One region of the Paenibacillus sp. FSL H3-0469 genome, then DNA from elsewhere that is predicted to be linked to it. Evidence: riboswitches for the same ligand, from Rfam matches in the RefSeq annotation. Region 1 holds a riboswitch; the other holds the start of a gene.

Region 1 (5,163 bases):
GATAAATGCCACTGATGCGGCAGAAAGTGGACTGGATGAGGAAATGAGAAGGATAAATCCCATTGGTGCGGCGGAAAGAGGGCTGGTGGAGGAAATGAGAGGGATAAATCCCACTGATGCGGCAGAAAGTGGACTGGATGAGGAAATGAGAAGGATAAATCCCATTGTTGCGGCGGAAAGAGGGCTGGAGGAGGAAATGAGAGGGATAAATCCCACTGATGCGGCAGAAAGTGGACTGGATGAGGAAATGAGAGGGATAAATCCCTCTGGTGCGGCGGAAAGTAGGCTGGAGGAGGAAATGAGAGGGATAAATCCCCTTGGTGCGGTGGAAAGTGGGCTGGATGAGGAAATGAGAAGGATAAATCCCTCTGGTGCGGCGGAAAGTGGGCTGGAGGAGGAAATGAGAGAGATAAATCCCTCTGGTGCGGCGGAAAGTGGGCTGGTGGAGGAAATGAAAGGGATAAATCCCGTTGGTGGGGTGAGAGGCTGACGGGTTGGATGTTGGGAGGGCATTAGTGCCCCTGAATTTGCTGAAAGTGGGCGATGAGCGGAAATGAAGAGCATTAGTGCACCTGAATCGGCCAAAAGTGGGCGTGAAGCAGAACTGAGGGGTATTGGCTCCAAAAGTAGCTGAAATGAAAACTACCTAATTAGTCTAACTAATCAATCCCCCCTACCTACCTACCTACCTACCTACCTACCTACCTACCTACCTACCTACCTACCTACCTACCTACGCCATCTAAACACCCTAATCAGGCTTTCATAAAGAACCCGGCAAATCTGCCACACCATCCGTATAAAACAGCTCAAACACCAGATCCTCGTTGTAGTTACCGAAGCCTTTCCCGAACAGGGTGAGACCGCCGATGTGCTCGGCATCCTCCTCGACAGAGAGCCGGAAGGTCCATTGTTTGTTACGGATGCCTACCTGATCGAGGGTGACTTCCGACAGCTTTTGCCCGTCCATGAAGGTGCCCGACTGCGTAATCCGCAGCTGCTTGAGCAGGCCGTATTGATTGGTGAGTGCAGGCCACCAGGCCGGGGTGTATTTTCCCGGATTATCTCCGTAGTCACCGGGGCTGGTCCAGAAGCCAAGCGATTGTCCGTTCAGCGTGAAGGTAATATCCGACGGCCAGTTATTGTTAATCGACGGGGCTTCGGAGGCGATCTCCATCGTGATGGCAAGCTCCTCCGGCTGCTGGCTGGACAGCAGGAAATTCGGGATTTTATACTCGACGAACCCCTTGCCGAACCAAAGAATTCCGGCGTTCACCCGCTCCTGGTCCCAGAAGTAACGGGGATCGTCGAAGTGCCCGATGACCCTCTCCGTCGTAGACAGTCCGCAGGTAGGCTCGATCTGGAAGTCGGAATAATGCCCCACCGGGATGTCCTTGCGGTATCCTCTGCGCGGAGTCCGGGCTTGTCCCGGAAAAACAATCTCTGCCCCGTCGGCGGCCAGTGTACAAATCTTCTGCAGCCCGCTTTTACCGGGAGCCATGTGGCTGGTGATCAGCCCGGCGGCTTCCAGCTTTCGCACATGCATGGTCATAATCGCACTGCTGAGCTTGAGGGCTGCGGCCAGCTCCTTCACGTTCATGGGCTTATCGGACAGCAGCCGCAGCATGTGCAGACGCACGGTACTGGACAGGGCCTCGTACACGGGCAGGGATTGTTCGGTTAGATCAAGTTTCATCAGATGCCTCCACGTTCAAGTTATATAGTTAATAATTATATTACTCAAATAAAATTTCTACAAGCCATGATTGGCTGCAGGACAGCTTTTCCAATTTATATCACAGACACGCTGAGCCGGGTCCGCTATGATGTGAGATGAATTAGCGATGAAACAAGGTGCTCTTGCCGGATGCGGCAAGGGATAACAGGGAATCGGGTGCAACTCCCGAGCGGTCCCGCCACTGTATGGAAGAGCTGCACTTCATGAGGTCACTCGGGAAGCCCCGGGGAAGACGAAGCCTGCGGCGCCTGTATTCCAAGCCAGGAGACCTACCTTGTCGACGCACACCACGACTCTACGCGGATAGGAGCGGTGTACGGATAGGTTAATGAGAAGAGGCGTTCTGCCCTGATGGACCGGAGGAATCTTGGAGCTTAGCGAGGGCACCGGTTGATAGCTGCGGGATACAAGGATACGGACCATAGTGATGGGACGAAGTAAGCCCCTTGTTCTGCTTGGCTTCAGGCTGCGCACTCCATCGAATTTGCCTGCGTACATACACTCCCACCCTTTAGGGTGGGTTTTTTGGGCTTTATGATCTTAGATTGGGAAATCAACAAACATGGAGGGTGACAAATGAAAAAACACAGAGGGTGGAGCTTTGCGGCACTGGTTGCCGGATTTACGGTCTACTTTATGCTGAACGAACCGGGTACGGCCCGCGCGATGCACATTATGGAAGGATTCCTGCCGGTAGGCTGGGCGGTGTTCTGGTGGGCGGCGTTTATCCCGTTCTTTGTGCTGGGAATCTTCAAGCTGAGAGTCATGACCCGGGAGAACCCGGAGCTGAAGCTGCTGCTGGGTCTGGCCGGGGCGTTTACCTTCGTTCTGTCCGCGCTCAAAATGCCTTCCGTTACCGGAAGCAGCTCCCACCCAACCGGTACCGGACTGGGTGCGGTAATGCTGGGGCCGCTGCCCATGAGCGTAATCGGCTCGATTGTCCTGCTGTTTCAGGCGCTGCTGCTGGCGCACGGCGGGATCACTACGCTTGGGGCCAATGCGTTCTCGATGGCGGTGGCGGGTCCTTTTGCCGGATATGCCGTGTATAAGCTGATGATGAAGCTGCCGGACCGCGAGAAGCTGGCTTTGTTCTGTGCGGCAGCGGTAGCTGATCTGAGTACGTATGTAGTGACTTCCTTTCAACTGGCGGTGGCTTTTCCGGCGGCGGATGGCGGCGTTCTGGCTTCTTTTCTCAAATTCGGGGGAATCTTTGCCGTGACGCAAATCCCGCTGGCCATCAGTGAAGGGTTGTTGACGGTACTGCTGTGGAATTGGCTGAAATCGTATAGCCCGAATGAATTGTCGCTGCTGAAACGCAAGGTGAACGGAGGAAGAGCCTAATGAGCAATAAAATGAAAAACGGACTGATGCTGCTGGTTGTTATTCTGCTGGTTATTCTGCCGCTGCTGCTGGTCAACGGGGAATTCGGCGGGGCGGATGATGCGGCTGAAGGTGTAATTACCGAGATTAATCCTGATTATAAGCCGTGGTTCAAGCCGCTGACTGAGCTCCCGGGGGAGACGGAGAGTATGCTGTTTGCATTGCAGGCAGCGATTGGTGCCGGAGTGATCGGTTATACCCTGGGGCTGCTCAAGGGCAAGCAAGGCGGGACGAAGCAGCATAGCAGCAAGTGATCCGGCGGATTGACGTTCTCTCCTACAATAATGCGCTGCGCCAGTTGTCCCCTATGTGGAAAAGCTCGTTCGCAGCCCTGATGTTCCTGCTCTCTTACACCGTACATCCGGTACTGCAGGCTGCAATCACCCTATGGATGATGTCCTGGTGTGTATTGCAGGCCCGTATTCCCTTCCGTGCTTATGGCATGCTGTTCGGCACAGCGCTGCTGTTCTATGCGCTTAGCGTACCGGCACTGCTCGTGGAATTCGGGCATCCGGCAGCGGGTCAGGCTGGTATATTCCCGCTTCCGGGACTGAACCTTCCGGTATATGTTACAGCGGCGGGGCTTCAGCGGGCAGGGGGGCTGCTGGCCAGAATCTCTGCTTGCATGAGCTGTTTCTTTTTCCTGATGTTCACTACTCCGTTTAGTGAGCTTTTGCAGGTGCTGCGCAGGCTGCGGATGCCGCAGATTGTCCTGGAGCTGATGCTGATTATGTACCGCTTCCTGTTCCTGCTGAGTGATGCAGCGCATGGTCTGCTGCTGGCCCGCAGACTGCGCGGAGGCCGCCGTGGCTACAAGGCTAGACTGCGGGAGACTGCGGCCATGGCAGGAGCGTTGTTCGGCAACACGATGCACCGTTATTACGGATTATCGCAGGGGCTGCTGGCGCGCGGATTCACAGACGAGATTATTCTCCCGCCATATACAGCGCGTCCTGTGCCGCGGCGCTATTCAATCCAGGCTTATGCCGGTATTGCGCTGCTGCTGCTGGCTGAAGCGTACTTTATCTCTAATACATGAAAGGAGCCGGCCATGGATCAGGAATCTAGCTTGGCTTGTGACGGAGTGGCGTTCCATTACCCGGATACGAAGGAGCCTGCGCTGCATGAACTGACGTTCTCCATTCCAGCAGGCAGCAAGACGGCGGTGCTTGGGCATAACGGTTCAGGCAAATCGACGCTCTTCCTGCATGCCGTCGGCATTCTGCGCCCGCAGCAGGGTACGGTTGTGCAAGGAGGGAAGGCATTATCCTACTCCAAAAAAGAGCTGGCCGCTCTGCGGCGGAGAGTGGGCCTGGTCTTCCAGGACCCCGAGCAGCAGCTGATCCTCAGCACACCGCTGGAGGATGTGTCATTCGGGCTGCGCGGCAGCGGCATGGCTGAACCGGCTATTGCTGCGCGCTGCCGGGAAGTCATGGAACTGCTGAATCTGACCGATCTGGGCGATAAACCGATTCACCAGCTTAGCCTGGGCCAGAAGAAACGCACGGCACTCGCCGGTGTGCTGGCTATGGAGCCGGAGCTGATTCTGCTGGATGAGCCGACCTCGTATCTGGACCCGTTATCGGAAACACAGATGCTGAAGGGACTTGAAGCCATACATGATAAAGGGACAACCATAGTTATGGCTACGCATGATATGGACCTGGCCTACCGCTGGGCGGACTGGATTATTGTACTGGAGCATGGAAGATGCCGGGCGTCGGGGACGCCGGAGGAGATTTTTGCGGGACGGGAGGAGCTATTGTCCATCGGGCTGGGATTGCCGCTGCTGGCTGATTTATGGTTCAGCCTGCCAGCCAGCCTGACCGCAGGGCAGAGCGCTCCCCGCACCGCCGGCGAATTCAAAGTGAAGCTGCATAAGCTGCTTGCGCTTAAAATATAAAAATCTATAGGTTTCACATGATGAACGGGGGAAGAGGAATGAATAAACAAGGGAAACTGCTGATTATCGGCTTCGGCCCCGGAGCGCTGGAGCATATTACCGGCCGTGCACTGGCTGCGCTGGATGAGAGCGAGGCAGTCAT
Region 2 (5,163 bases), 1.6 Mb from region 1:
AGCCGGAGCAGCGGTCAATCGGATGGTTAATGCTGAAGTAGCTGATGTCCTGCTCCAGCGCGTATTTGATGATTTTGACGAAAGCTGACGGGTTGCTCCGGGCATTGCCGTTCAGCTCGACATAGGAGATCGCTCCGGCGTTGCAATATTCATGGAACGGAGCTTCCAGGCTAATCTTCTTGGCTGCGCTCAGTTCATGGTAGACCGGAATGTGGAACGAGTTCGTATAGTATTCACGGTCGGTTACGCCAGGGATAGAGCCGAGCACGTTGCGGTCGATCTTCGTGAACTTGCCGGAGAGACCTTCGGCCGGTGTTGCGAACAAGGTGATGTTGAGGTTAAGCTCCTCGCTCTTGCGGTCGCAATATTCACGCATGTGGCGGACGATGGCTACAGCCTTGGCGTGAATCTCCATATCTTCGCCGTGGTGCTTGCCGTACATAGCTTTCATGCATTCTGCCATTCCAATGAAGCCCAGCGACAGACTGCCGTGCTTCAGCAGTTCGCCTACGCTGTCATCAGGGGCAAGCTGCTCGCCGCCCTCCCAGACGCCTTCACGCATCATGAAATCGGAGGCTTTGGCCTTCTGGGAAGCCTGAATACGGAAGCGGTGCAGCAGGCCGTCGAGCGCAATATCCATATAGTGAGTGAGGTCATCGAAGAACCCTTCTTCATCAGCAGCGAGACGGCGGTTGGTTATCGTGCCGTGGGCCAGACCAAGACGCACCAGGTTGAGCGTGTTGAAGGACAGGTTGCCTTTGCCGGAGCAGTGGTTACGTCCGAAGCGGTCGCCGAGCACACGGGTGCGGCAGCCCATGGTAGCGAATTCGGTATCCGGGTCAGCCGGATCATAATATTGCATATTCAACGGAGCGTCCAGGTTGGCGAAGTTCGGATACAATCTGCGCGCCGAGCACTCGGCTGCCTTCAGGAACAGCTCGTAGTTAGGATCACCCGGCTGCTGGTTGATGCCTTGCTTACATTTGAAGATCTGAATCGGGAACACCGGCGTCTCTCCGCTGCCCAGTCCGTTCATGGTGGCCGTCAGCAGCGAGCTGATCACAAGCTGGCCCTCCGGGGAGGTACAGGTGCCGTAGTTGATGCTGGTAAAAGGAATCTGTCCGCCGGAGCGGCTGGACATCGTATTCAGGTTATGTACCATACTCTCTGCGGCCTGCAGAGTCTCGCTCTCTGTCTCCTTAAGGGCAAAACGGAAGGCGCGCGGATACTGCTCAGCCAGATCGCTGCGGCTCATCGTAATCTCCCCAAGCTCAGACACTTCTGCATTCTCCTCGAAATACTCCAGACCTTTGCGGAAGAGCTTGGAGAAGGATTTGGTAACATAAGGGGCCAGATCATAATCCAGCTTGTTGGCGGATACGCCGCCGTATTGCGCATTCTGCTGTGACTGGAAAATAATCGCCACCAGCGACATCGCCGTCATAATCGAGTTGGGAGGCCGTACACTGCCGTTGCCGGTATTGAAGCCTTCACGGAGAAGCCGTTCGAACGGAATGAAGATGCAGTTCGTGGTTCCAATGGCGTATTGATCAAGGTCATGTACATAGACGACATTATCCAAGGTAGCCTGTACCAGCTGTGGCGGCATGGTGAAGTTGCGGGCATACCATTTGGAGTATTCACTGCCGAACTTGCTCATTTTGCCGGAAAAGCTCTCCCCGTTCAGGTTGGCGTTCTCGCGCAGCAGATCCAGATCCCGGCTGTCGATAATATCCCGTCCCAGATGAATGACCTCTTCCAAAAGATCCTCCTGTGCAGCTTGTCCTTCGTTATAACGTTTCTCCAGCAGTGTCATTATATAACTCTCTCCTCTCGGGTATTGTAAGCGTTAAAAAAGCACCTCCGGCCGGGAAGGCCGGAAATGCCCGAATGCAGGATGCAAAGCTCCAGAAAGCGGAAATTTGCCTGTGGTCTGGGTGGAATATACGAGCAGACAAGGGACGAATAGCTTTCGCCCGTTCTTGTATATTCCGCAGAGCCGATACCTGAAGATAATCATTTGATCGTCCTCAGGTATCGGCAGCCTCTGGCCCGATTGACGGAAGGCTAACTCTGCTATGGCAGGCCGCATACGGACACCTCCCCTGTTCCTCGCAGGAGTCTAAGCGGTGCCACCGAAACAGGCAGGTCTCCTGGCTTCCGGCAACTCCTCCGGCGCCTTCCCGGGGGGCTTATTCCGCCCCTTAGTGGCAATTAGCCGGAGAATGCGGCCCTGGGCATCGCACCCTGGGAGCATCCGGTTACAGTGGCGGGACCGCAGCGGCTTTGCACCGCGCTTCCCTATTAAGTCTCACCTCTATTACTAGGGGTGAAACACCTGTTTCTACTATATTTTGATATCGTTCAATAAACGTACCGCAATATATTGTGTTTGTAAATGTTTTTTTGCAATCCCGCACGGGGAGCGGGTTCGGCGCTTTTACTCACAGCTGATCCACAGTTAGTCCACAGGTAATCCACAACTTTCCTCTAAATCTGCCTTGAATTTTTCATAAATTCTCCGAAAATACGCCACAAAGAATCCATAAATAGAGTGCGTCTAATCCTCGTAATCTTTTTAACGAATATTGAGAGAGTAGCGGGGCGGGCAGGGGATTTGTGGGAAGCTTGGCGAAGCGGTACAATAAGAGGATAATCAGGGGGCAGGCAGATCAGATAATCAGGAGGGTGATTACGATGGCAATTGGCGAAGTGACCGTTATTCCGGTTGGCACAGGCAGTACCAGCCTCAGCAGCTATGTGGCCGAGATGCAGCGCGTGCTGGAGACGGTGGAGGGCATAACCTACGAGCTTACTTCCATGGGAACGATTATTGAAGGGCCGGTAGCGCGGATTCTGGCTGCGGTAGAAGCGCTGCATGAGTCGCCGTTCACCGCCGGGGCGCAGAGAGTCTCAACCTCGCTCAAGATCGACGACCGGCGCGACAAGCCCTCCACCAGCCGCAGCAAGCTGGAATCCGTGGAGCGCAAGCTGCAAGGAGAGTAACCATTATAGTATCTAATCAGAATTAACCGATAAGGAGCGGATTCTTCATGACAGAAGCAGCACAGCAGATCGGAATTCAAATGTATACATTGCGTGACCAGACGGAACGCGATTTCCTCGGTACACTGGCCAAGGTGGCAGAGATGGGGTACCACGCAGTGGAATTCGCCGGTTATTTCGGTGTATCTGCAGGGGAACTGCGCCGTAAGCTGGATGAGCTTGGCCTGGCTGCCCCTTCGGCGCATGTAGGCCTGGACTTCAGCAGTCTGGATAAGATGGAACAGGCATTAGCCAAAGAGATTGAATACGGTATAGAGCTCGGACTGCAATATATGATCACCCCGTCGGCACCGCTTCCGCCGAACCCTTCCATAGAGGATGTAACAAGAATCATTCCATTCCTGGAGAAGGCTTCCGCGATGGTCCGGGCGGCAGGGATGCAGTACGGTTATCACAACCATGATTATGAATTCGCAGAGGTTGACGGCAAGGCGGTCATCGATATCTGGCTGGAGCAGATTCCTGCGGAGCAGATGCTGGCAGAGTTCGATTTGGGCTGGGTACACAGGGGCGGAGCTAACCCGGCTCAATATGTATCACGGTACGCCGGACGTGTTCCGCTGGTCCACATTAAGGATTTCGGAGCAGACAATGAGGAGACTGATCTTGGAAAGGGAGAGGTAGATTTCCGGAGCGTCTTCGAGATCGCGGAGCAGAGCGGAATTCTCTATTATATTGTAGAACAAGAGGCTTATGAGGTATCCTCCCTTGCAAGCGCTAAGCTCGCGCTGGATTATTTCCGCGGGCTGGGACTGATGCACGGCTAATGCACGGCTGAGGATACAGCAACCAGCGGAAAAAGGGGTTGCGTTTTCCGCTGGAAGAGTTATAATATTTTTTGTTTGGCAGACACAGAGGTCTGTAGGCTGGTGTAGCTCAGGGGTAGAGCAACGCACTCGTAATGCGTAGGCCGGGGGTTCAATTCCCTTCACCAGCATATTTGTGAAGTCGATAGTGGCGCGGGTTTCCGGTTTTTTGGAACTGCGCCTTTTTTCTATACAAGCATCAACATCTACCATTCTTCTACCCTTTAGTTAAGTAGAGTGGGGAGCATATGGTTGGATGCTAGGAGGCAAGGATCTTATATGGGAAACCGGACATTCCTGGTTGTTACCAGTGCCGATACAGAGTGGATTGATTATGAGAATACAGCTTTCGAGACGAATAATTTTCTCGCTCCAGTATGGTTTTGTCTGGTCAGCCAAGACCAGTTTCAGCGCTATAGCAGCCAGCTTATGCAAGCTTGGAGCAAGATTCAACCCCATATGGACCAACCGGATGTGGAGGATTTGCCGGAGTGGGAACATTTTTCCGAGGCCTTCCAATGGCAGATTCCATGGGCGGATGCTGCAGAGCAATTGCGCCTGAGTTTACCGGGCACGCTGGCCCGTTTCCCGGCGCTTGCCACTCCTGTACAGGAGTGGCTGGAAACCTTATCGACCCATGTACAGCGTTATTCTGCTGCCGTTATTCATCTGGAGCTTTCGCAATATTTCTCGTTCACGGGCGATCCTGCCCTATATCTGAGAGATATTCAAGAGTACGTTACCCTCTGGCAGTCGCCGCAACCCTCGCAGGAGAAGGTCTGGCAGGGAGCAGCCGATAACTTTTATATGCTGAGTGGGGAGCATTTGCCATGGAGAGAACGAACGGCGGCTCAACCGGAGCAAGCTACCGATATTCAGCCAGCACAGTCCATTCCTACAGCATCCGGGAAGCGCCAGTCCAAATGGCGGCAGGAGCTCTACATCTGGTTACTTGCGATTCTATCCGCAGCCCTCTTATTTGCCGTCTATGTCAAGACCTCCAGGGGTTGGTTGGCGGTGCTCTGCTTCTTCATCCCCTCTCTGAGTATCGTTTTGTGGAATATAATTATCGGTCGTAAACAAACCTCCCGCCATCAGCTCGAAGCGGCTAGGACCTTGAAGAGGAACAGTCCCCCTTCTGATGCTGTGCTCAGAATTGAGTATTTCGACGGGCGTTCACCTATTGGGGCGGATGGCATGGAAATGGGTCCTTCGGAGGATAAAGCGTTACCGGATCTTATCCCCTGGCTGCAAATCCTGCAAGCAAAGGTGCTTTCATCTCATGAGGTTG

Evidence for each region. Region 1 has a riboswitch for cobalamin ahead of NSS83_RS28880 (energy-coupling factor ABC transporter permease). Riboswitches for the same ligand answer to the same signal wherever they lie in the genome.
Region 2: linked by a shared signal. The riboswitch ahead of NSS83_RS22235 (anaerobic ribonucleoside triphosphate reductase) and the one ahead of NSS83_RS28880 (energy-coupling factor ABC transporter permease) in region 1 are both predicted to bind cobalamin.

Annotation. Positions count from the first base shown of each region.
Region 1 covers NZ_CP150302.1:6,623,885-6,629,047, forward strand. The annotation lists gene NSS83_RS28870 (hypothetical protein) at 1-490, shown strand, start outside; gene NSS83_RS28875 (ArsR family transcriptional regulator) at 764-1,696, opposite strand; cobalamin riboswitch at 1,836-2,030, shown strand; gene NSS83_RS28880 (energy-coupling factor ABC transporter permease) at 2,315-3,079, shown strand; gene NSS83_RS28885 (energy-coupling factor ABC transporter substrate-binding protein) at 3,079-3,372, shown strand; gene cbiQ (cobalt ECF transporter T component CbiQ) at 3,369-4,157, shown strand; gene NSS83_RS28895 (ABC transporter ATP-binding protein) at 4,170-5,021, shown strand; gene cobJ (precorrin-3B C(17)-methyltransferase) at 5,060-5,163, shown strand, end outside.
Region 2 covers NZ_CP150302.1:5,044,359-5,049,521, forward strand. The annotation lists gene NSS83_RS22235 (anaerobic ribonucleoside triphosphate reductase) at 1-1,816, opposite strand, end outside; cobalamin riboswitch at 2,126-2,357, opposite strand; gene NSS83_RS22240 (MTH1187 family thiamine-binding protein) at 2,698-3,006, shown strand; gene NSS83_RS22245 (sugar phosphate isomerase/epimerase) at 3,054-3,833, shown strand; tRNA gene NSS83_RS22250 (tRNA-Thr) at 3,932-4,003, shown strand; gene NSS83_RS22255 (hypothetical protein) at 4,152-5,163, shown strand, end outside.